Regions from separate parts of the Cellulosimicrobium sp. Marseille-Q8652 genome, predicted to be linked through region 1. Evidence: predicted binding sites of a transcription regulator. Region 1 holds the regulator's gene; each other region holds the start of a gene.
What was found. Region 1 encodes Rex, which represses fermentation and respiration genes when NADH is low (regulators of the CRP and FNR family bind a similar motif). Its sites were predicted from a motif close to CTTGTGAANNNNTTCACAAG; they were not measured.
Positions count from the first base shown of each region.

Region 2: the regulator Rex is predicted to act here: its motif matches at 4,083-4,102, upstream of mqo (malate dehydrogenase (quinone)).
Region 3: the regulator Rex is predicted to act here: its motif matches at 4,569-4,588, upstream of pflB (formate C-acetyltransferase).

Region 1 covers NZ_CBCOPS010000001.1:538,766-545,722, reverse strand. Annotated here, with positions in the region: gene ACWPWV_RS02450 (30S ribosomal protein bS22) at 75-173, shown strand; gene ACWPWV_RS02445 (HAD family hydrolase) at 308-1,123, opposite strand; gene ACWPWV_RS02440 (glutaredoxin family protein) at 1,172-1,489, shown strand; gene ACWPWV_RS02435 (redox-sensing transcriptional repressor Rex) at 1,553-2,224, shown strand; gene ACWPWV_RS02430 (YceI family protein) at 2,372-2,923, opposite strand; gene ACWPWV_RS02425 (MarR family winged helix-turn-helix transcriptional regulator) at 3,115-3,615, shown strand; gene ACWPWV_RS02420 (histidine phosphatase family protein) at 3,653-4,324, shown strand; gene ACWPWV_RS02415 (TlpA family protein disulfide reductase) at 4,431-5,042, shown strand; gene ACWPWV_RS02410 (cytochrome c biogenesis CcdA family protein) at 5,114-5,920, shown strand; gene resB (cytochrome c biogenesis protein ResB) at 5,920-6,957, shown strand, end outside.
Region 2 covers NZ_CBCOPS010000002.1:795,985-802,941, reverse strand. Annotated here, with positions in the region: gene ACWPWV_RS13410 (NADP-dependent oxidoreductase) at 1-61, shown strand, start outside; gene ACWPWV_RS13405 (cupin domain-containing protein) at 100-480, opposite strand; gene ACWPWV_RS13400 (aminopeptidase P family protein) at 540-1,718, shown strand; gene ACWPWV_RS13395 (DHA2 family efflux MFS transporter permease subunit) at 1,769-3,184, opposite strand; gene ACWPWV_RS13390 (pyridoxine/pyridoxamine 5'-phosphate oxidase) at 3,252-3,986, shown strand; gene mqo (malate dehydrogenase (quinone)) at 4,117-5,634, shown strand; gene ACWPWV_RS13380 (hypothetical protein) at 5,721-5,870, opposite strand; gene ACWPWV_RS13375 (helix-turn-helix domain-containing protein) at 5,960-6,913, shown strand.
Region 3 covers NZ_CBCOPS010000002.1:1,516,346-1,523,302, forward strand. Annotated here, with positions in the region: gene ACWPWV_RS16755 (DEAD/DEAH box helicase) at 1-799, opposite strand, end outside; gene ACWPWV_RS16760 (hypothetical protein) at 826-990, opposite strand; gene pflA (pyruvate formate-lyase-activating protein) at 1,051-2,037, opposite strand; gene pflB (formate C-acetyltransferase) at 2,065-4,356, opposite strand; gene ACWPWV_RS16775 (carboxylate-amine ligase) at 4,703-5,782, shown strand; gene ACWPWV_RS16780 (HAD family hydrolase) at 5,790-6,479, opposite strand; gene dxs (1-deoxy-D-xylulose-5-phosphate synthase) at 6,649-6,957, opposite strand, start outside.

The DNA of each region.
Region 1 (6,957 bases):
CGGAACGTACCGTCGCCGGCCGCCGACCAGCCGATCAGCTGCCGAACAGCACCGACAAGCATTGCGAGGACCGTATGGGCTCCGTCATCAAGAAGCGCCGCAAGCGTATGGCCAAGAAGAAGCACCGCAAGCTGCTTCGCAAGACGCGTCACCAGCGCCGTAACAAGAAGTGACGTCGCGCGCGTCCTGACGCGCACCGACCGCCGAGCCCGGCGCCCCGACAGGGGCGGCCGGGCTCGCTGCGTCCGGCACGGCACCGCACGCGCCGGGACGCTCTGCGGTCGTGACGTGCGAGCGTGACCGGCGGTCAGAGCCGCGCGATGCGCCGGTCGACGGCCCGGCGCACGGACCGCAGCACGAGCGCCCCCGCCCACACGGCACCGGCCCAGCTCGCGGTCCGGACACCGCTGCGGGCGACGCGCCGCCGACGCCCCCGGAACTCCCGGATGGGCCAGCCGACGTCCTGCGCGTGCCGGCGCAGCCGCGCGTCGGGGTTGATGGGGCACGGGTGCCCGACCTCGTTCATCATGGCGACGTCGTTGAGCGAGTCGCCGTAGGCGTAGGAGGCCTCGAGGTCGATGCCCTCGCGCTCGGCGAGGGCGGCGACGGCCGCGGCCTTCGCGCGCCCGTGCATGAGGTCGCCGACGAGCCGGCCCGTGTAGAAGCCGTCCTCGTGCTCGGCGACGGTCCCGAGGGCGCCGGTGGTGCCGAGGCGGCGGGCGATGAGCTCGCCGATCTCGACCGGGGTCGCGGACACGAGCCACACGTCGTGGCCCGCGGCGAGGTGCTCGTCGAGGAGGCGGCGCGTCCCGGGGTAGATGCGGAGCGACAGGACGGTGTCGTACACCTCCTCGCCGATCGCGGTGATCTCGGCGACGGACCGGCCGGCGATGAGGTCGAGCGCACGCGAGCGGATGCGGTCGATCTGCTTGCGGCTCTCGCCGAGCGCGAGGTAGCGCGCCTGGTGCGCGGCGAACCGGACGAGGTCGGTCGTGGAGAAGAACTCCCGGCGGTACAGGGCCTGCGCGAGGTGGAACGAGGACGCGCCGCGGATGATCGTGTTGTCGACGTCGAAGAACGCCGCCGTGCGGCGGGCGGGCGGCTGCCCGGGGGACGTCGGCATGCCGCCCACTCTATCGGCGCCCGTGAGGCGTGCCTCTACCCTGGGACGGTGAGCGCCGCCCAGCCGTCCGGTCGGCCGGACCCGTCCGGACCACCCGTCCCCGTCGTGCTGTACGGCCGCGCCGGGTGCCACCTGTGCGACGACGCACGGGTCGTCGTCCGCGAGGTGTGCGACGACGCGGGCGTGGCGTGGGCCGAGGTGGACCTCGACGACCCGGCGACGGACCCGGCGGTGCGCGAGCAGTACGGCGAGTACGTGCCGGTCGTCACGGTCGCCGGTGTGCAGCAGGGGTTCTGGCGCGTCGACGCGCGTCGCCTGGCGCGCGCCGTGGGACGGATTTCGGGCGCGCGCCCGGACCTGGGATGATCGGCACCGGGTACGCACGAGCGACCGTCGACGAGGACGGTCCCGGGACGACGGTGGTGGCAGGTGGCTGAGCAGTTTGTCGGTGAGGTGACGGTCCCGGGGATCCCGAGCGCCACGGTGGCGCGGCTCCCCTCCTACCTGCGAGCGCTGCGCGACCTCGTCGCGCGCGGGGTGACGACGACGTCGTCGGTCGAGCTCGCGGAGCTGTCGGGCGTGGGCCCGGCACAGCTGCGCAAGGACCTGTCGTTCCTCGGGTCGTTCGGGACGCGGGGCGTCGGCTACGACGTCGACTCGTTGGCGCAGTACATCACCGAGGCGCTGGGGCTCGTCGACGAGCACCGGATCGCCATCGTCGGGATCGGGAACCTCGGGCACGCGCTCGCGAACTACTCGGGCTACGAGCAGCGGGGGTTCCACGTCGCGGCCCTGCTGGACGCGTCGCCCGAGGTGGTGGGGACGCGCGCCGCGGGGATCGTCGTGGAGCACGTGGACGCGCTCGAGGACGTCGTGGCCCGCGAGAACGTGACGATCGTCGTCCTCGCGACGCCGGCCGCGCACGCGCAGGCGGTGACGGACCGCGTCGTCGCCGCGGGCGTCAAGGAGATCCTCAACTTCGCGCCGCGCGCGCTGCAGGTCCCCGCGGACGTCGACGTGCGCGGGGTGGACGTCGGCAGCGAGCTGCAGATCCTCGCGTTCCACTCGCAGGCGCGCGCCCTCGCGGCCGCGGACCGCTGAGGCCTGCGCCGGACGGTGCGAAGGTCCGGGGAGACGACGAGAGGCCGCGTGCGGGGGAGCACGCGGCCTCTCTCGGGCCGCCCCGGGGGGGCGGCCGAACCGCTCACCGGCCGGGCGGGGGCTGGCCGATGGCGGTGGTCGGTCGGGTCAGGCCTGCTTGATGGCCGAGACGTCGAGCGTGATCTTGATCTTGTCGCCGACGAGCACGCCGCCGGTCTCGAGCGCGGCGTTCCAGGTGAGGTCGAACTCCTTGCGGGAGATCTCCGTCTTCGCCTCGAACCCGGCGCGCGCGTTGCCGAAGGGGTCGGTCGCGGTGCCCGCGAACTCGGCCTCGAGCTCGACCGGCTTGGTCACGCCGTTGATGGTGAGGTCACCGGCGATGACGTAGTCGTCGCCGTCGCCCCGGATGCTGCGCGACGCGAAGGTCCACGTCGGCTTGCTCTCCGCGTCCCAGAAGTCGGCGCTGCGCAGGTGGTTGTCGCGGTTCGCGTCGCCGGTGCTCACCGACGCGGCGTCGAGCTCGGCGGAGACCGTCGAGGAGTCGAGGTCGTCGCCCACGGCGATCGTCCCGCCGGTGATCGCGAGCGTCCCGCGGACCTTCGAGATGCCGGCGTGGCGGACGGTGAAGGCGGCCTGCGAGTGCGAGGCGTCGATGGCGTAGGTACCGGCGGTGAGGCCGGAGGGCAGCGGCGTGGCCATGGGTGGCTCCTTCAGATCGGTGACGTGCGGTGCCTCGCGGTGGGTCCCGGGAGGAAGTCCAATGGTTGAAGATTCAATCACAGTCGCCGGTATCAACGCGACCCCGTGCTCCGTCTATTCCCGGTGATGGAAGAATCGTCACGACGCCCCGACAGACCACCCGAGGACCGGATGCACAGCCCGAGGACCGCATGACCAGCCAGCCCGCCACCCGCCCGGCCGCGGCGCTCGAACCCCGCTGGCTCGACGCCGAGCAGCAGCGGCAGTGGCGCGCCTATCTCGACGGCACGGTGCGCTTCATCGAGGCGCTGAGCCGTGACCACGAGGAGCGCTCGTCGGTGTCCCTCAACGAGTACGAGCTCCTCGTCCGTCTCTCCGAGAGCCCGGACCACACCCTGCGCATGTCCGCGCTCGCGGAGGGTCTCGCACGCTCGCGCAGCCGCGTGACGCACACCGTCGCGCGGATGGAGGCGCGTGGGCTCGTGCGCCGGTCGGCGAGCGTCGGCGACCGGCGGGGCGTGAACTGCGTGATGACCCCGGAGGGCTACGACGCGCTCGTGGCGGCGGCGCCGACGCACGTCGCCGCCGTCCGGCGGTACATGGTGGACGTCCTGACTCCCGAGCAGTTCCGGGCCCTCGGGGAGGCGATGGTCGCCGTCGCCGACGCGTGCAAGGCGGAGCGCGACGTCTGACACGCGGGCGCCACCGACCATCGCCGATACTGGACCCATGGTCTCCACCACCGTCCACCTGCTGCGCCACGGCGAGGTCCACAACCCCGACGGCGTCCTGTACGGCCGCATCACCGGCTACCACCTGTCCGAGCGCGGCCACGAGATGGCACGACGCGTCGCCGCGCACCTCGCGGGCGAGCCCGGGCCCGACGGCGCGTCCCGGCCCCGGGCGGACCTCACCGTGGTCGTCGCGTCCCCGCTCCAGCGGGCCCAGGAGACGGCGACGCCCGCCGCGGAGGCGTTCGGCGTCGAGCTCGGGACCGACGAGCGGCTCATCGAGGCCGCCAACCACTTCGAGGGCATGACGTTCGGCGTCGGGGACGGCTCGCTGCGCCACCCGCAGCACTGGCGGTACCTGTGGAACCCGCTGCGTCCGTCGTGGGGCGAGCCGTACGTCGAGCAGGTCGCGCGCATGCGCGCCGCCGTCGCGGACGCGCGGGACAAGGCGTCGGGGCACGAGGCGCTGCTCGTCAGCCACCAGCTGCCCGTCTGGCTCACGCGGCTCAGCTTCGAGAACCGGCGGCTGTGGCACGACCCGCGCAAGCGCGAGTGCGCGCTGGCGTCCCTCACGTCGCTCCGGTTCGAGGACGACCGCCTCGTGGGGATCCACTACTCCGAGCCCGTCGCGGACCTCCTCCCGGGGGCCTCCCAGGTCGCCGGAGCGTGACGTCCGTCATGTCGCGCGTGACGGGTGCCCGTTCTGACCGGTTTGCCGGGTCGGCTCTCAGCGCCCGCTCAGGTTCGAGCGGGACAGTTCCCCCCGTGATGCCGTCGTGACCGCCCGTCCCCGAACCCGCGCGCGTGCGCTCGCGGCGACCGGGCTCGCCCTCGTCGCCGTGACGACCCTGTCGGCGTGCGCCCAGGAGTCCGGCGCGACGACCGACGTGGTCGGGCAGGGCTACGTCTCCGGCGACGGCTCCGTCCGCACGTGGGACGCGGGCGACCGCGGCGAGGCCGTCACGCTCACCGGCACCGACTACGAGGGCGAGGCCGTCGACACGAGCACGTGGCGGGGCGACGTCGTGGTCCTCAACACCTGGTACGCGGCGTGCGCGCCGTGCCGTGCCGAGGCCCCGGACCTCGTGGAGCTCGCGAACGAGCGCGAGGCCGACGGCGTCCGTGTCGTCGGGATCAACACCACGGACGAGGCGGGGGCCGCCCAGGCGTTCCAGCGCACGTTCGAGGTGCCCTATCCCTCGATCGACGACCGCAGCGGCGAGGTCGTCGCCGCGCTCTCGGGCACGGTGCCGCTCCAGGCCGTGCCGTCGACCGTCGTGCTCGACCGCGAGGGACGGGTCGCCGCGCGCGTCATCGGCCTCGTCGAGGGCACGACGCTCGGCGCTCTCGTCGACGACGTGCTCGCCGAGCCGGCGGCGGACGGCTGACCGTGTCCTACCTCCCCGCGCTCGCGACCGACGTCGGCGACACGTTCGCCACGACGGTCTTCAGCGGGTCGATGCTCCTCGCGGTGCCCGTCGCGATCCTCGCCGGCCTCGTCTCGTTCGCCTCGCCGTGCGTGCTGCCGCTCGTCCCCGGCTACGTCGGGTACGTCAGCGGCATGGCCGCGGCGAACGCGGGGACGGTGGCCAGGCCGGGGAACGCGGCCGACGGCCGACCGGCACGGGACGCCCGCGCCGGCGGAGGGACGACGACGGCCGGCCCGCAGGTCGTCGTCGCCGCCCCCAGCCGCGGCCGGGTGCTCGCGGGCGTCGGCCTGTTCGTCGCGGGGTTCACGCTCGTGTTCGTCACGCTCATGCTCGCGGCCGGAGCGGTCGGCGCGCACCTCGTGCGCTGGGAGGACGTGATCACGCGCGTGCTCGGCGTCGTCGTGATCCTCATGGGCCTCGCCTTCCTGGGCGCGGTGCCCTTCCTGCAGCGCGAGCGTCGCCTGCACCTGAGCCCGCAGGCGGGGCTGTGGGGAGCGCCGCTCCTGGGCGTCGTCTTCGGCCTGGGCTGGACCCCGTGCCTGGGCCCGACGCTCGTCGCCGTCCAGGCGCTGTCGCTCAGCGAGGCGTCCGCCGGACGCGGCGCGGTCCTCGGGGTCGCGTACTGCGTCGGGCTCGGGCTGCCGTTCCTCCTCATCGCGCTCGGCCTGCAGAGCTCGCAGCGGATGCTGGGCTTCCTGCGCCGGCACCGCCTCGCGGTCATGCGCGTCGGCGGCGCGCTGCTCGTGCTCATCGGCGTCGCGCTCGTCACGGGCCTGTGGGGCACGGTGACGACGGCGCTGCAGGGCTGGATCGGCGGATTCGTGACGGTGGTGTGATGAGCGACGAGAAGACCGAGCCGAGGACCACGCCGCGGTACCGACCGGAGGGGATCGACGACGCGTTCGCCGAGGGCGGCCCGGAGGCGGTCCCGCCGCCGTCGGGGGACGACCGCGGCGCGGCCGGGTCGGACGGAGCGGGGCCGGGCGGCGGCGCCGCGGCGGGCGACGGCGCGGGGCCGACGGGGCCGAACGTCCCGAGGCTCGGGCTCGCGGGGACGGTGCGCTGGACGTGGCGCCAGCTCACGAGCATGCGCGTCGCGCTCATGCTCCTCATGCTGCTCGCCGTCGCCGCCGTGCCGGGGTCGGTGCTGCCCCAGCGCCCGCAGGACCCCGCGGCGGTGCTGCGCTACCTCCAGGACAACCCGACGACGGGCGAGTGGCTCGACCGCCTCGGGTTCTTCGACGTCTACGCGTCGGTCTGGTTCTCCGCGATCTACATCCTGCTGTTCGTGTCGCTCGTGGGCTGCATCCTGCCGCGCACCAAGGCGCACCTGCAGGCGCTGCGCAGCCGCCCGCCGCGCACGCCGCGCCGCTTCGACCGGTTCCCCGCGCAGGGCGCCGCCACCACCGACGCGACGCCCGACGAGGTCGTGGCGGCCGCGCAGGCGCACCTGCGGGGCCGCGTCCGGTGGCTGCCGACGTTCCGCGTCGAGACGGGCACGGAGGAGGGGGCACCGGCGGTCGGGAAGCGGGCGGCGCGTCCGGCCGCACGGACCGTGGCGGCCGAGCGCGGCTACGTGCGCGAGACGGGCAACCTGGTCTTCCACCTGTCCCTCCTCGGGCTGCTCGTCGCCGTGGCGCTGGGGCAGCTCCTGCACTACCGCGGGCAGGCGATCGTCACGGAGGACCGCGGGTTCGCGAACGCCGTGGTCGACTACGACACCTTCGAGAACGGCGCGTGGTTCCGGCCGTCGTCGCTCGTCCCGTTCTCCATGACGCTCGACCGGTTCGAGGCCGAGTTCGCCGCGGACGCCGTCGCGTTCGCCCAGTCGCGCGACTTCACCGCGTTCGTCACCGTGCGCGACCCGGACGGC
Region 2 (6,957 bases), on a different contig from region 1:
CGCGGCGCACGAGCTCAGCGCGTCGGGCCACGTGCGCGGCAAGGTCGTCGTCCGCGTCTGACGGGGCGCGGAGCGCCCTCAGGGACCGGACGACGCGGATCAGACGTCGGGGAGCTCACGGACCGGCGACGTGAGCTCCCCGCCGGCGTCACCCGTGTTCACGGTCCCCTCCCGCTCGACGAGCACGACGGCCGTCTCGACGGCGGCGCGCGGGCGGTGCTCCACGCCGCTCGGCACGACCAGCACGTCGTGGGGCCCGAGGACGACGGCGCGCTCGACCCCGTCCTCGCGCAGGTCGACCGTCAGCTCGCCCGCGAGCACGAGGAACAGCTCGTCCGATTCGGGGTGCGAGTGCCAGACGAACTCGCCGAGCACCTTGACGACCTTGACGTCGTGGTCGTCGACGCTCGCCACGCGGTGCGGCTGCCAGTGGCCGTCGAACGCGTCGAGGGCGGCGAGGAGGTTGCGGGCACCGGTCATGCCCACACCCTGCCACGCGCCGTCGTGCCCCGACGTCCGCCGGGTGCCACGCTGGCCCCATGAGCAGCAGCCCGACGTCGCCCGCACGCCCCGCCGCTTTCGGTCCCGAGGTCTACGCCGCGCGGCGCGTCCGCGCGGCCGAGCAGGCGCGCACGGCCGGGCTCGACGGCCTGCTGGTCGCCCCCGGGCCCGAGCTCGCCTACTTCACCGGGTACACGCCGACCGCGGTCACCGAGCGGCTCACGCTGCTCACCATCCCCGCGTCGCTCCCCGACGACGGCACGGCCGCGGTCGTCGTGCCGCTCCTCGAGCGCGGCGACCTGCTGCGCGGCGCGGGCACGTCGGACCTCGAGGTCGTGCCCTGGCGCGACGGGGAGGACGAGCACGCGACGGCGGCCCGGCTCCTCGAGCGCGCCGGGTCGTACGCGGTGTCCGACTCGACGTGGGCGCTGCACGTGCTCGGCCTGCAGCGCACGCTGCCGGACGCGCGGCTCGTCGCGTTCACGCACGCGCTGCCGATGCTGCGCGCGGTCAAGGACGCGGCCGAGGTGGAGCGGCTCGCCGCCGCGGGCGCCGCGGCCGACGCCGCGTTCGCCGACGTGCTGCGGGTGCCGTTCGCCGGTCGTCGCGAGACCGAGGTCGCCGCGGACCTCGACCGCTTCCTGCGCGCGCACGGCCACGAGCAGGTCGACTTCACGCTCGTGTGCTCGGGACCGAACGGTGCTGACCCGCACCACGAGCCCGACGACCGCGTCATCGAGCCCGGCGACCTGGTCGTGCTCGACTTCGGCGGGCTCCGTGCCGGGTACGGGTCGGACACGAGCCGCACCGTCCTCGTCGACGGCGGCGCCGAGACGGCGCTCGCCGAGCAGCGCGCGGTCCACGAGGTCGTGCGGCGCGCGCAGCAGGCCGGGGTCGACGCGGTCCGGCCCGGCGCGACGTGCCAGGACGTGGACCGGGCGGCGCGCGCCGTCATCACCGACGCCGGCTACGGCGAGCAGTTCGTGCACCGCACGGGGCACGGCATCGGCACGACGACCCACGAGCCGCCGTACATGGTCGAGGGCGAGGAGCGGCCGATCGAGCCCGGGATGTGCTTCTCCGTCGAGCCGGGCATCTACCTCCCGGGCCGGTTCGGGGTGCGCATCGAGGACATCGTCGTCGCGTTCCCGCCGGACGTGCCCGACGGCGCCCGCCGCCTCAACACCTCGACGCACCGTCTCCAGGTGGTCCGCTGACGGCGCGCCCGCACCGCGGGTCGGTCCGGCCCCACGGCCGAGCACGGTGCTCATCGCCCGGCCGACGCTCCTCGCACGCGCTCGTTGCGGATGCCGACGAAGCTGAGCACGCCGCCGAGCACGAGGAGGGCAGCGGTGACCAGCAGCGAGCGGTGGAAGCCGTCGAGGTCCAGCACGCCGCCGACGATCACGCCCGCCATCGCGATGACGACCAGCCCGGCGACGCGCGACACCGCGTTGTTCACGGCGGACCCGATGCCGGCGTCGGCCGCGGGGATGGACCCGAGGATCGCGGACGTCAGCGGCGCGACGGTCATCGCGAGGCCCAGGCCGAAGACCACGAGGCCCGGAAGCACCTGGGTCACGTACACGGCGTCCTCCGTGGTGGTGAGCAGCAGGAGGTAGCCGACCCCGCCGACGATCGGCCCGACCGTCATGAACAGGCGCGGGCCGTAGCGGCCCGCGAGCGCTCCGAACCGGGTCGAGAGGGCGAGGAGGAGCAGCGTGATCGGCACCTGGGCGAGCCCTGCCTGCGTCGCGCTGTAGCCGCCGACCTGCTGGAGGAACACCGTGACGACGAACCCGCCGAAGTAGAGCGCGCCGTAGATCGCTGCCGTCGCCAGGTTGCCCCACGCGAAGTTGCGCACCGTGAACAGCCTCGGCGGGAGCATCGGGTCCGGTGCCCGCAGCTCCCAGACCACGAACGCGACGAGGCAGGCCACGCCGACGACGGCCGGCCCCCACACGACCGGGCTGGACCACCCGAAGCGTCCCTGCTCGATGAGCGCGAACACGGTCCCGGCGAGGCCGACGGCCGCGAGGGTGGCACCCAGCGTGTCGATCCGCCGCCCCGCCGCGGATCCGTCCTCCTCGGCGGCGCTGCGCGGGATGCCGCGCAGCAGCCACAGCGTCACCGCGACCGGCAGCACGTTGATCCAGAACACCCAGCGCCACGAGAACGCGTCGACGAGGACACCGCCGAGCAGCGGCCCGACGATCGACGCCGTGCTCGTCCACGCGGTCCAGGAGCCGATCGCGCGCGACTGCCGCTCGCCGTCGAACGTGGAGATGATCATGGCGAGAGAGCTCGGGACGAGCAGCGCGCCCGCGACGCCCTGGAGCCCGCGGGCGACGACGAGGACCAGCCCGTCGGGCGCGAGCGCGCACGCGACCGAGGTCACGGCGAACCCGACGAGCCCCACCGCCATGACCTTGCGACGGCCGTGCACGTCCGACAGGGATCCCGCGAGGAGGATGAGGGCCCCGAGCGTGATCATGTACGCGTCCACGACCCACTGCTGGAGCGCGAGGCCGGTGACGGGCCCCGTCGTCAGCTCGTCCGAGATCGCGGGCAGCGCGACGTTGACCACCGAGCCGTCCAGGAACGAGACGAACGACGCGAGGATCGCCACGACCAGCACGCGCTGCGGCACCGTCACCCGCCTACGGTACGACCGGATGTCCATGACGTACCGACCGAGCGGTGCACCGCGCCGTGACATGCTCGGCGTGCAGCCGACGAGGGGAGACGCCGTGAGCGAGCAGGCCGACGAGGCGGACGGTCGCGCACGACCGCAGGGGGGCGAGGGAGCGTCGCTCCGCGAGCGCCTGCGTGCCCTGCCGGTCTTCGGTGACGAGCGCCCGGGCCTCGACCCCGACGCCGCGCCGGACGACCCGGTCGACCTCTTCGTCGCGTGGCTCGAGGAGGCGATCGACGCCGGGCTGCCGGCCCCGCACGCGGCGACGCTCTCGACCGCCGACGCCGGCGGCCGGGTGGACGCCCGCACGCTGATCCTCAAGGACGTCGGACCGGGCGGCTGGTTCTTCGCGACGCGCTCCGACTCGCCCAAGGGCGTCGCGCTCGGGCAGAACCCCCACGCGGCGCTGACCTTCCTGTGGCGCGAGCACGGTCGACAGGTCCGGGTCCGCGGCCCCGTCGTGCCGCTCGGCGCCGAGGCCTCCGCGGCGGACTTCCTGGCGCGGTCGGAGGCGTCGCGCGCGACGGCGCTCGCCGGGACGCAGAGCGCGCCGCTCCCCTCGCTCAGCGCGTACCGCGAGGCGTGGGACGCCGCGCTCGGACGGGTGCGCGCGGAACCGGGGCTCGTCCTCGACACCTGGTCCGCGTTCGCGCTCGAGGCGACGGCCGTCGAGTTCTGGGCGTCGACGAGCGAGGGCCAGGTCCGGCTGCGCTACACCCCGTCCGCGACACCCTCGTCGCCCGCCGCGGCACCCTCCGGCGGCTGGACGAGGTCTCTTCTCTGGCCGTGACGGGCCCGCCACCGCCCCGAGGACAGCCGTCCTCCCCGGTCCTCCGGGACCTTGGTCCCCGAGGAATGTGACGCACGCCCGTGACGCACCGCACAGTTTGTGCACTCTGTCACAAGCGTAGAATCGGCGTGTGTCGAGTCGAGCGAGCAACCCCGCAAGCACCGCAGACCAGATCGACGTAGCCCTCATCGGCGGTGGCATCATGAGTGCCACCCTGGGCGCACTCATCAACGTCCTGGAGCCGTCCTGGACGGTGCGCGTCTACGAGCGCCTGGACGCGGTCGCGCAGGAGTCGTCGAACCCCTGGAACAACGCCGGGACCGGCCACGCCGCCCTGTGCGAGCTCAACTACACGCCCGAGCGGCCGGACGGCTCGATCGACATCACCAAGGCGGTGGCGATCAACGAGCAGTTCGAGGTCTCGCGCGAGTTCTGGCACCACCTGCTCACGACGGGCGCGCTCCCCCAGCCGGCGAGCTTCATCTCGCGCACCCCGCACATGACGTTCGTGCGCGGCGCGGAGAACGTCGACTACCTGCGCCGCCGCTTCGAGACGCTGCGCCAGCACCCGCTGTTCAGCGAGCTCGAGTTCTCCGACGACCCGGCGGTCGTCGCGCAGTGGGCGCCCCTCCTCGTCGCGGAGCGCGACGGCGACGAGCCGATCGCCGCGACGCGCGCCACGAGCGGCACCGACGTCGACTTCGGCGCTCTCACGCAGCAGCTCGTCGACCACCTGGTGGCGAGCGGCACGCAGCTGTTCCTCGAGCACGAGGTGAAGAACCTCAGGAAGACCAAGGACGGCCGCTGGCGCCTCACGGTCAAGGACCGGTCGTGGAACGCGCCCGCGCGCCGCTCGACGGTCGAGGCGCGCTTCGTCTTCGTCGGCGCCGGCGGCGGCGCCCTGCCGCTCCTGCAGAAGGCCGGCATCCCCGAGGCCAAGGGCTACGGCGGCTTCCCGATCAGCGGCGAGTTCCTGCGCACGGACGACCCGGAGCTCGTCGCGCAGCACCAGGCCAAGGTCTACGGCAAGGCCGACGTCGGCTCCCCGCCGATGTCCGTGCCGCACCTCGACACGCGCGTCGTCGACGGCAAGAGCTATCTCATGTTCGGCCCGTACGCCGGGTTCAGCCCCAAGTACCTCAAGAAGGGCCGGTACCTCGGCCTGTTCACGTCGCTGCGCCTGCACAACCTGGGGTCGATGGTCGGCGCGGGCATCAAGAACCTCGACCTGACGCAGTACCTCGTCGGGCAGGTCCTCGCGAGCCCCGAGACGAAGTTCACGGCGCTCCAGGGCTTCATGCCGACGGCGCACCCCAAGGACTGGGAGACCATCACCGCGGGCCAGCGCGTCCAGGTGATCAAGAAGGACGAGGACGGCAAGGGCGTCCTCGAGTTCGGCACCGAGGTCATCGCCGCGGCGGACGGCTCGATCGCCGGCCTGCTCGGCGCCTCCCCCGGCGCCTCGACCGCCGTCCCGGCGATGATCGACCTGCTCGAGCGCTGCTTCCCGAACCGCTTCACCAAGTGGCGCCCCGAGCTCGCGACGATGATCCCGAGCCTCGGCCAGGCGCCGTGGGAGGCGGAGGAGCTCGAGGGCCTCGACCAGCTCACCGGCGACGCCGACCTCGACGTCTCGACGCGCGCCTGACGCGACGGCACACCGCGACGACGGCCCGGCCCTCCACGGAGGTCCGGGCCGTCTCGCGTCCCGGGCGCGAGGCCACGGTGCACGACTCAGCGACGGTCGAGCTCCCGAGCGCCCGGCACCTCGCCGGACCCGGCGGGGAACCACGGGCGCGCCGGGTCCTCGCGGCGCACCGCGAGGGCCACGACCGTCGAGCCGACGACGACGAGGAGGGCGATCACGCCCCAGAGGATGTCCATGGCTCGAGCATCGTCGGGCCCGACCCACGCCACGAGTGGCAGGACTGACGGGTATCGACAAGATCCCGCCAGGCGTCTAGGGTCGGGCCATGATCCGCACCGTCGCGGCCGTCGTGAGCGACGGCCTGGCCCCGTTCGAGTTCGGCGTCGTCTGCGAGGTCTTCGGCCTCGACCGCAGCGACCAGGGCGTCCCGCGCTTCGACTTCCGGGTCTGCGGCCCCGTCGCGGGCGAGCCCGTGCGCACCTCGGTGGGCGCCCAGGTGGTCCCCGCGCTCGGCCTCGACGCGGTCGACGACGCCGACCTCGTGGTGGTGCCGGCCATCCGCATCGGCAGCCACTACCCCGAGGCGGTGCTCGACGCCCTGCGCCGGGCGTCGGCGCGCGGCGCGACCCTGCTCAGCGTCTGCTCGGGCGTGTTCGTGCTGGCGGCCGCGGGCGTGATCGACGGCCGTCGCGTCACGACCCACTGGATGCACGCCGAGGAGCTCCGCCGCCGCCACCCCACGCTGGACATCGACCCCGACGTGCTGTTCGTCGACGACGGCGACCTCATCACGAGCGCGGGGACGGCCGCCGGGATCGACGCGTGCCTGCACCTCGTCCGGCGCGAGCTCGGCTCGCGCGTCGCGAACGTCATCGCACGGCGCATGGTCGTCCCGCCGCAGCGCGAGGGCGGTCAGCGGCAGTTCGTCCAGCGCCCCGTCCCGGCCGCCGAGGAGGACTCGTTCGCCGAGCTGCTCGACTGGATGACGGAGCACCTCGACGAGCCCCTGACGGTCGGCGACCTCGCGCGCCGCGCGCACACGTCGGAGCGGACGTTCGCGCGGACGTTCGTCGCCCAGACGGGCACGACGCCGCTCGCGTGGCTCACCGCCCAGCGTGTCGCGCACGCCCAGACGCTCCTCGAGGAGTCGCGGGCCGACCTCGAGGACGTCGCGCGCCGGTGCGGCTTCGGGTCCGCGGCCCTGCTGCGCCACCACTTCCGGCGGACCGTGGGGGTCACGCCCACGGAGTTCCGGCACACGTTCCGACACGCCGCCTGACAGGCCTTCGCGGCTTCTTCACGTGGCCGACCGTTGCGAACAAC
Region 3 (6,957 bases), on a different contig from region 1:
CGCGCTCGACGAGCTCCGCCGGCAGGTGGCCCTCGGTCGCGGCGAGGTCGCGGCCCGTGGGAGCGACGCCGTCGAGCAGCGCGTAGTACGCGGCCGAGCGGCGCCGGAAGTCCTCCCAGACGTCGTACGGGCGCCCGGGCTCGGCCAGCAGCGCGACCACCCGGTGCGCGTCCTCGGCGAGGCCCGTGGTGCGCGCGTCGTCACCCAGCGCGGCGAGGGTCGCCACGGCGGCGAACGCCCGGCGGCGCCGCTCGCCCCACGCGAAGAACCGGCGCACGCCGCTCGCCGCGACGCGGGCGTCGTCGTGCGCACGGGCGTGCTCGGCGACCGCGCGCCGCGCCTGGTCGCCGTGCCGTGCGACGGCGGCCTCGGCCTGGTCGAGCGTGTGCAGCGCCTGGACGAGCGCGGTCGCGACGGGGTCGGTCGGGGTGAGGTCGATGCGGAACCGCAGGCTCTCGCGCACCGCGCGCGCCACCTGCTCCGCCGCGGCGAGCAGGTGGGTCGCGGTCTGCGGGCCGACGCCCGGGACGCGCTCGAGCCCTCGTCGGCCCCGGCGCGCGACCTCGCCGACCATCGCGACCCCGGCGTCGGTGAGCGTGCCGAGGCGCAGCCGCTCGCGCGTCACGTCGCGCAGCGCCGCCACGTCGACGCCGTCGAGGTGCGCGAGGACCTTCTCCTCACGGCTGTCCCCGAACGCGGCGCGGACGCGCTCGCGCGCCACCGACGGCGCACCGAGGAACCGCTCGAGCAACGCGGCGAGCGCGTCCCCGTCGTCGACGGCCTGCCGCGCCGCTGCCACGTCACGGTGTGGCGGCACGTCCTCGGTCACGTCTGCGGACGCATCACGCGGGGTCCGAGCCGGCCTGCGACGGTCGGCACCTCCTCGATCTCGTCTGCGGCGACCTGGACGACGAGGTCACATGCGTCGTCCTGCGGCATGACGAGCCGCGCAGCCTGCGCCCCGTCGTCGAGGCGCGACGTCATGGCCATGGGAACCTCCGGAGCACGGCGAAGTGATACCGGCACGGTATCAACCACCCGCGGCACGGTTCAGTACGTCGTCAGGCCGTGCGCGCGGAACTGCTCCCGGACCCGCTCCGTGAGCGCGGCCGACGGCGCGGGCGTGTCCTCCAGCGCGTACGTGCGTCCGAGCGCGTCCCACTTGTCGCGGCCCATCTGGTGGAACGGGAGCACCTCGACGCGCGTCACGGTGCCCGGACGGATCGCGTTCAGCGAGGCCGCGTGCTCCGCGACCTTCTCGACGTTCGCGACGTCGTCCGTGAGGCCCGGGACGAGGACGAACCGCACCCACACCTCGGGCGCGTGCCCGTCGAGGCCGCGCTCGGCGACCCGGCGCCCGAACCGCAGCGTGGGACCGAGGTCACGGCTCGTCACGCGGCGGTAGGTCTCCGGGTCGCCCGACTTCACGTCGAGCAGCACGAGGTCCGTGTCGTCGAGCATCGCGTCGGTCGCGTTCGCGCCGAGGAAGCCGGACGTGTCGAGCGCGGTGTGCACGCCCATCTCCTTCGCGCCGCGCAGGACCCGTGCGGCGAACGCGGGCTGCATGAGCACCTCGCCGCCGGAGAGCGTGAGCCCGCCGTGCGTGGCGCGGAACACCGGGAGGTAGCGCCGCACCCGCGCGAGGAGCTCGTCCGCGGTGACGGGCCTGCCGTCCTTCATCGCGAACGTGTCGGGGTTGTGGCAGTACAGGCACCGCAGCGGGCACCCGTTGAGGAAGACCGTGAGCCGCGTCCCCGGGCCGTCGACCGCGGTGACGAGCTCCCAGGAGTGGACCGAGCCGAGCTCGCCCGCACGCATCGCCGCGAGCTTGTCGGCCCGGTCCACGTCCGCGACCGTCAGCCCGTCCAGCCCCGCGCCGGCCCGGCGGGCGTGGCCCGCCGGCGACCCCGTCGTCGCGGGGTCCGCCGCGGCGTCGGGCACCTCGAGGCGCGCGGCGTCGTCGGGCGGCACGCTGCCCTCGGGGACGCCGCAGCCTCGCCCGGTACGGGCGGCGGGGGCGGGAAGGGTGACGGTCATGAGGTCTCCTCGTGGTGCGCGGTGCGGCTACAGCGCGCCGTGGAAGGTGCGCGACAGCACGTCGAGCTGCTGCTCGCGCGTGAGGCGGACGAAGTTCACCGCGTACCCGGACACCCGGATCGTCAGCTGCGGGTACTCCTCCGGGTGCTCCATGGCGTCCAGGAGCGTCTCGCGGTTCAGCACGTTGACGTTCATGTGGTAGCCGTTCGAGCCGACGTAGGCGTCGAGGAGGCCGGCGAGGTTGGTGACCTGCTCCTCCTTCGTGCGCCCGAGTCCGCTCGGCACCACCGTGTTGGTCAGCGAGATGCCGTCCTGCGCCTCGTCGTACGGGAGCTTGGCCACCGAGAGCGCGGAGGCGAGCATGCCGTGCGTGTCGCGCCCGTTCATGGGGTTGGCCCCCGGGGCGAACGGCTCGCCGGCGCGGCGGCCGTCGGGCGTGTTCCCCGTCGCCTTGCCGTACACGACGTTCGAGGTGATCGTCAGGACCGACTGCGTCGGCACCGCGTCGCGGTACGTCGGGTGCGTGCGCACCTTCGCCATGAAGCGCTCGACGAGGTCGACGGCGATCGCGTCGGCCCGGTCGTCGTCGTTGCCGTAGCTGGGGTACTCGCCCTCCGTCACGTAGTCGACGACGAGCCCGCGCTCGTCGCGCACGACCGAGACCTTCGCGTGCTTGATGGCCGAGAGGGAGTCGGCCGCGACCGAGAGCCCGGCGATGCCGCACGCCATGGTCCGCAGCACGTCCTTGTCGTGCAGCGCCATCTCGAGCCGCTCGTACGCGTACTTGTCGTGCGACCAGTGGATGCAGTTGAGCGCCTCGACGTAGGTGGCGGCGAGCCAGTCCATCGTGGCGTCGAACTTCGCCATGACGTCGTCGTAGTCGAGCACGTCGCCCTCGACCGGGGCCGCCACGGGCGAGACCTGCGCGCCGGTGATCTCGTCCCGGCCGCCGTTGATCGCGTACAGGAGCGTCTTGGCGAGGTTCACGCGCGCGCCGAAGAACTGCATCTGCTTGCCGACCCGCATCGGGGACACGCAGCACGCGATCGCCGCGTCGTCGCCCCACGCCGCACGGATGAGCTCGTCCGACTCGTACTGGACGGCGGACGTGTCGATCGACACCTGCGCGCAGAAGTCCTTGAACCCCTGCGGCAGCGCCGGGCTCCAGAAGACGGTCATGTTCGGCTCCGGCGCGGGCCCCAGGTTGTAGAGCGTCTGCAGGAACCGGAACGAGCTCTTCGTGACGAGCGGCCGGCCGTCCTCGCCCATGCCGGCGATCGTCTCGGTCACCCACGTGGGGTCGCCGGAGAAGAGCGCGTCGTACTCAGGCGTGCGCAGGAAGCGCACGATGCGCAGCTTGATGACGAAGTCGTCGACGATCTCCTGCGCCTGCGACTCCGTGATGCGGCCGGCCTCGAGGTCGCGGTCGAGGAACACGTCGAGGAACGTCGACGTGCGGCCCAGCGACATCGCGGCGCCGTTCTGCTCCTTGACGGCGGCGAGATAGGCGAAGTAGAGCCACTGCACGGCCTCGCGGGCGTTCGTCGCCGGTCCCGAGACGTCGTACCCGTAGGACGCGGCCATCGCCTTCAGCTCGCCGAGCGCACGGATCTGCTCGGCGTGCTCCTCGCGCTCGCGCACGACGGCCTCGCTGAACGGGCGCGTGTCGAGCTCGAGCTTGTCGAGCTTCTTCGCCGCGACGAGAGCGTCGACGCCGTACAGCGCGACGCGGCGGTAGTCGCCGATGATCCGGCCGCGCCCGTAGGCGTCCGGCAGCCCGGTGATGACGTGCGAGCTGCGCGCGGCCCGGACGTTCGGCGGGTAGACGTCGAACACGCCCTGGTTGTGCGTCTTGCGGTGCTCGCTGAAGACCTTCTTCAGCGTCTCGTCGACCTCGTAGCCGTAGGTCTTCAGGGCGCCCTCGACCATGCGCCAGCCACCGTTCGGCATGATCGCGCGCCGCAGCGGCGCGTCGGTCTGCAGGCCGACGACGATCTCGTTGTCCCGGTCGATGTAGCCGGGCGCGTGCGCCGTGATGCCCGCGGGGGTGTGCGGGTCGACGTCGTAGACGCCCTTCTCGCGCTCCTCGGGGAACATCGCCGAGAGCGTCGACCAGATGCCGGTCGTGCGCTCCGTGGGGCCCTCGAGGAACGACGCGTCGCCCGTGTAGGGGCGGTAGTTGCGCTGGATGAAGTCACGGACGTCGACGTGGTCGCGCCACGGACCGTCCACGAAGCCCTCCCAGGCGGGGACGCGGGCGTCGTCGGTCTGGGGACGGGTCTCGCCCTCGGTGCGCGGTGCCTCGGAAACGCTGGTCATCGGACCTCCTTCGTGCCTGACGCGCTGGTCGCGCGCCGGCCGGTGCCCGGAAGACCTGCCCGGGCTCCGTCGCCACCTCCAGGCTAGGGAGTGCGAGCGCGTCACGGGGCCGTTCCGGCCCTCCCGAGGACCTAGGTCCCGAGCCGGTCACACCGACGCCGAAGGGCGGGATCTCAACGATCTCGAGGCCTCGAGGCCGATCGATCCGGCCGCTTGTGACCACGTTCACAAGGCTGCCGGGGCGGGAGCCGCCCGTCGTCACGACGACGTCGCCCCGCCGGCTCCCGCCGACGGCGCGGGGACGGCCCGTCCGTGTGACACTTCCGGGGTGACACGGACCGTAGGTGTGGAAGAAGAGTTCCTGCTCGTCGGCGAGGACGGCCAGCCCGTCGCCAAGGCGCAGGAGGCGCTGGAGGCGACCGGCACGTCCGACAAGGGCGGCGGGACCGGCTCGCTGGAGTCGGAGTTCATGGAGGAGCAGCTGGAGACGGCGACGCACCCGCGCACCGAGATGGAGGACCTCGCCAAGGAGATCCGCGCCGGGCGTGCCCGGGCGCAGGACGCGGCCGACCGGGTCGGTGCGCGCGTGGCCGCGCTCTCCACGTCGCCGCTGCCGTTCGAGGGCACCACGGTGGCCCGGCTGCGCTACCTCGAGGCGCGGGCCGCGTTCGGGCTCACCGCGCGCGAGCAGCTCACGAGCGGCTGCCACGTGCACGTCGCGGTGGTGGACGACACCGAGGGCGTCGCGGTCCTCGACCGGATCGGCCCCTGGCTCGCGACCCTGCTCGCGCTGAGCACCAACTCGCCGTACTGGCAGGGCGAGGACAGCGGCTACGCGAGCTTCCGGTCGCAGGTCTGGTCGCGGTGGCCCACGTCGGGGCCCGCCCGCTCGTTCGGGACCCCGGAGGCCTACCACGACGCCGTCGCGTCCCTCGTGGCGACGGGGACGATCCTCGACCAGGCGATGGTGTACTTCGACGCGCGGCTCTCGGCGCGGTACCCGACCGTCGAGATCCGCATCGCCGACGTGTGCCTCGACCCGGACACCGCGACCCTCGTCGCGGCGCTCGCCCGGGGGCTGGTCGAGACGGCGGCGCGCGAGGCGGCGGCGGGCAAGGCCGCGCCCGAGCTGCGCACCGAGCTGCTGCGCACCGCCTCGTGGCGCGCCGGTCGCTCGGGCCTCGCCGAGGACCTCGTCTCGCCGCTCACGTGGCGCCCGGCGCCCGCGCACGACGTCGTGGGGCAGCTCGTCACGCACGTGCGCGAGGCGCTCGTCGACACGGACGACCTCGACACCGTGACCGAGCTGCTCGGCCGGCTCTGGTCGCGCGGGAACGGTGCGGCGCGGCAGCGCGAGTGGTTCGCCGAGTCGGGCGGCGACCTGCGCGTCGTGGTCGAGCGCGCGGTCGGCGTCACGCACTCCTGAGCGGCCGCTAGAGGGGGCCGGGGGTCCCGGGGCCGGTCGCCGCGACCCGGGACGCCGACGCCGCGAGCGCCAGCGTCTCGGTCGTCGTCGCGCCGACGACGTCGGGCTCCGCCCCGCCCGCCCGGGCGTGCCCGTGCGAGACCCACGCCGTGCGCACGCCCGCCGCCCGCCCCGCGGCGACGTCCAGGTGGGCGGCGTCGCCGACCATCCAGACCTCGCGCCGGTCGACGGAGCCGGCACCGACCCGCTCGAGCGCGATCTCGAGCAGGCGCGGGTCCGGCTTGGCGACCCGCTCCTCGTCGGAGACCACCACGTCGTCGACGTGGGGCGCGACGTCGCACCGTGCGATCTTCCCGCGCTGCTGCGCGGACGTGCCGTTCGTCACGACGACGACCCGGTGCCCGGCGGCGCGCAGCGCGTCGAGCGCGGCGAGCACCCCCGGGTACGCCTCGACGTGCTCGAGGATCCCGAGGCGGAAGCGCTCCACGACGGCGGGCAGGTCGTCGGACCACCCGAGCCGGTCGACGATCACGCGCGCGACGTCCGTCTTCGGGGCGTGCCCGCCCTGGTCGGCGGCGACAATCGCTGCGACGTCGGTCGCGTCGCCGCCCGCGTCGGCGACGGCTCCACGCGCCCAGGCGGCGAACGCGAGATCGCGCCCCACGAGGGTGTTGTCCAGGTCGAGGAGCCAGATCATGCGCCGGACCCTAGCGCAGGAGGTCGCCGCCCGGCCGGGCCGTCCGCGCGAGGTCGCTCGCCGGGCGCGAGAGGGGCTCGCCGCAGGACCGGTCTGGCGCCGCCGCGCCGCTCTCGGACACGTCGTGGGCGCCTCGGCGTGCTCAGGACGAGCGGAGCCGCCGCGGGGCTCAGTCGCGACCGAGCGCCGCGAGGCCGTCGAGCACGTCGCGGGCGACGTCGGCGGCCGTGAGCCGGAACGCCGTCGCGACCTGGTCCCGGCTCGCGTGGTCGAGGAACTGCGCGGGCAGCCCGATCGCGTGGACGGGGGTGCGCACGCCGGACTCGAGCGCGCGCTGCGCGAGCAGCGACCCGACGCCGCCGTCGGCGACGCCGTCCTCGACGTGCACGACGAGGTCGTGCTCCCCCGCGAGCTTCACGAGCGCGCTCGGCATCGGCAGGACCCAGGTCGGCGAGGCGACCGTGACGTCCACGCCGTG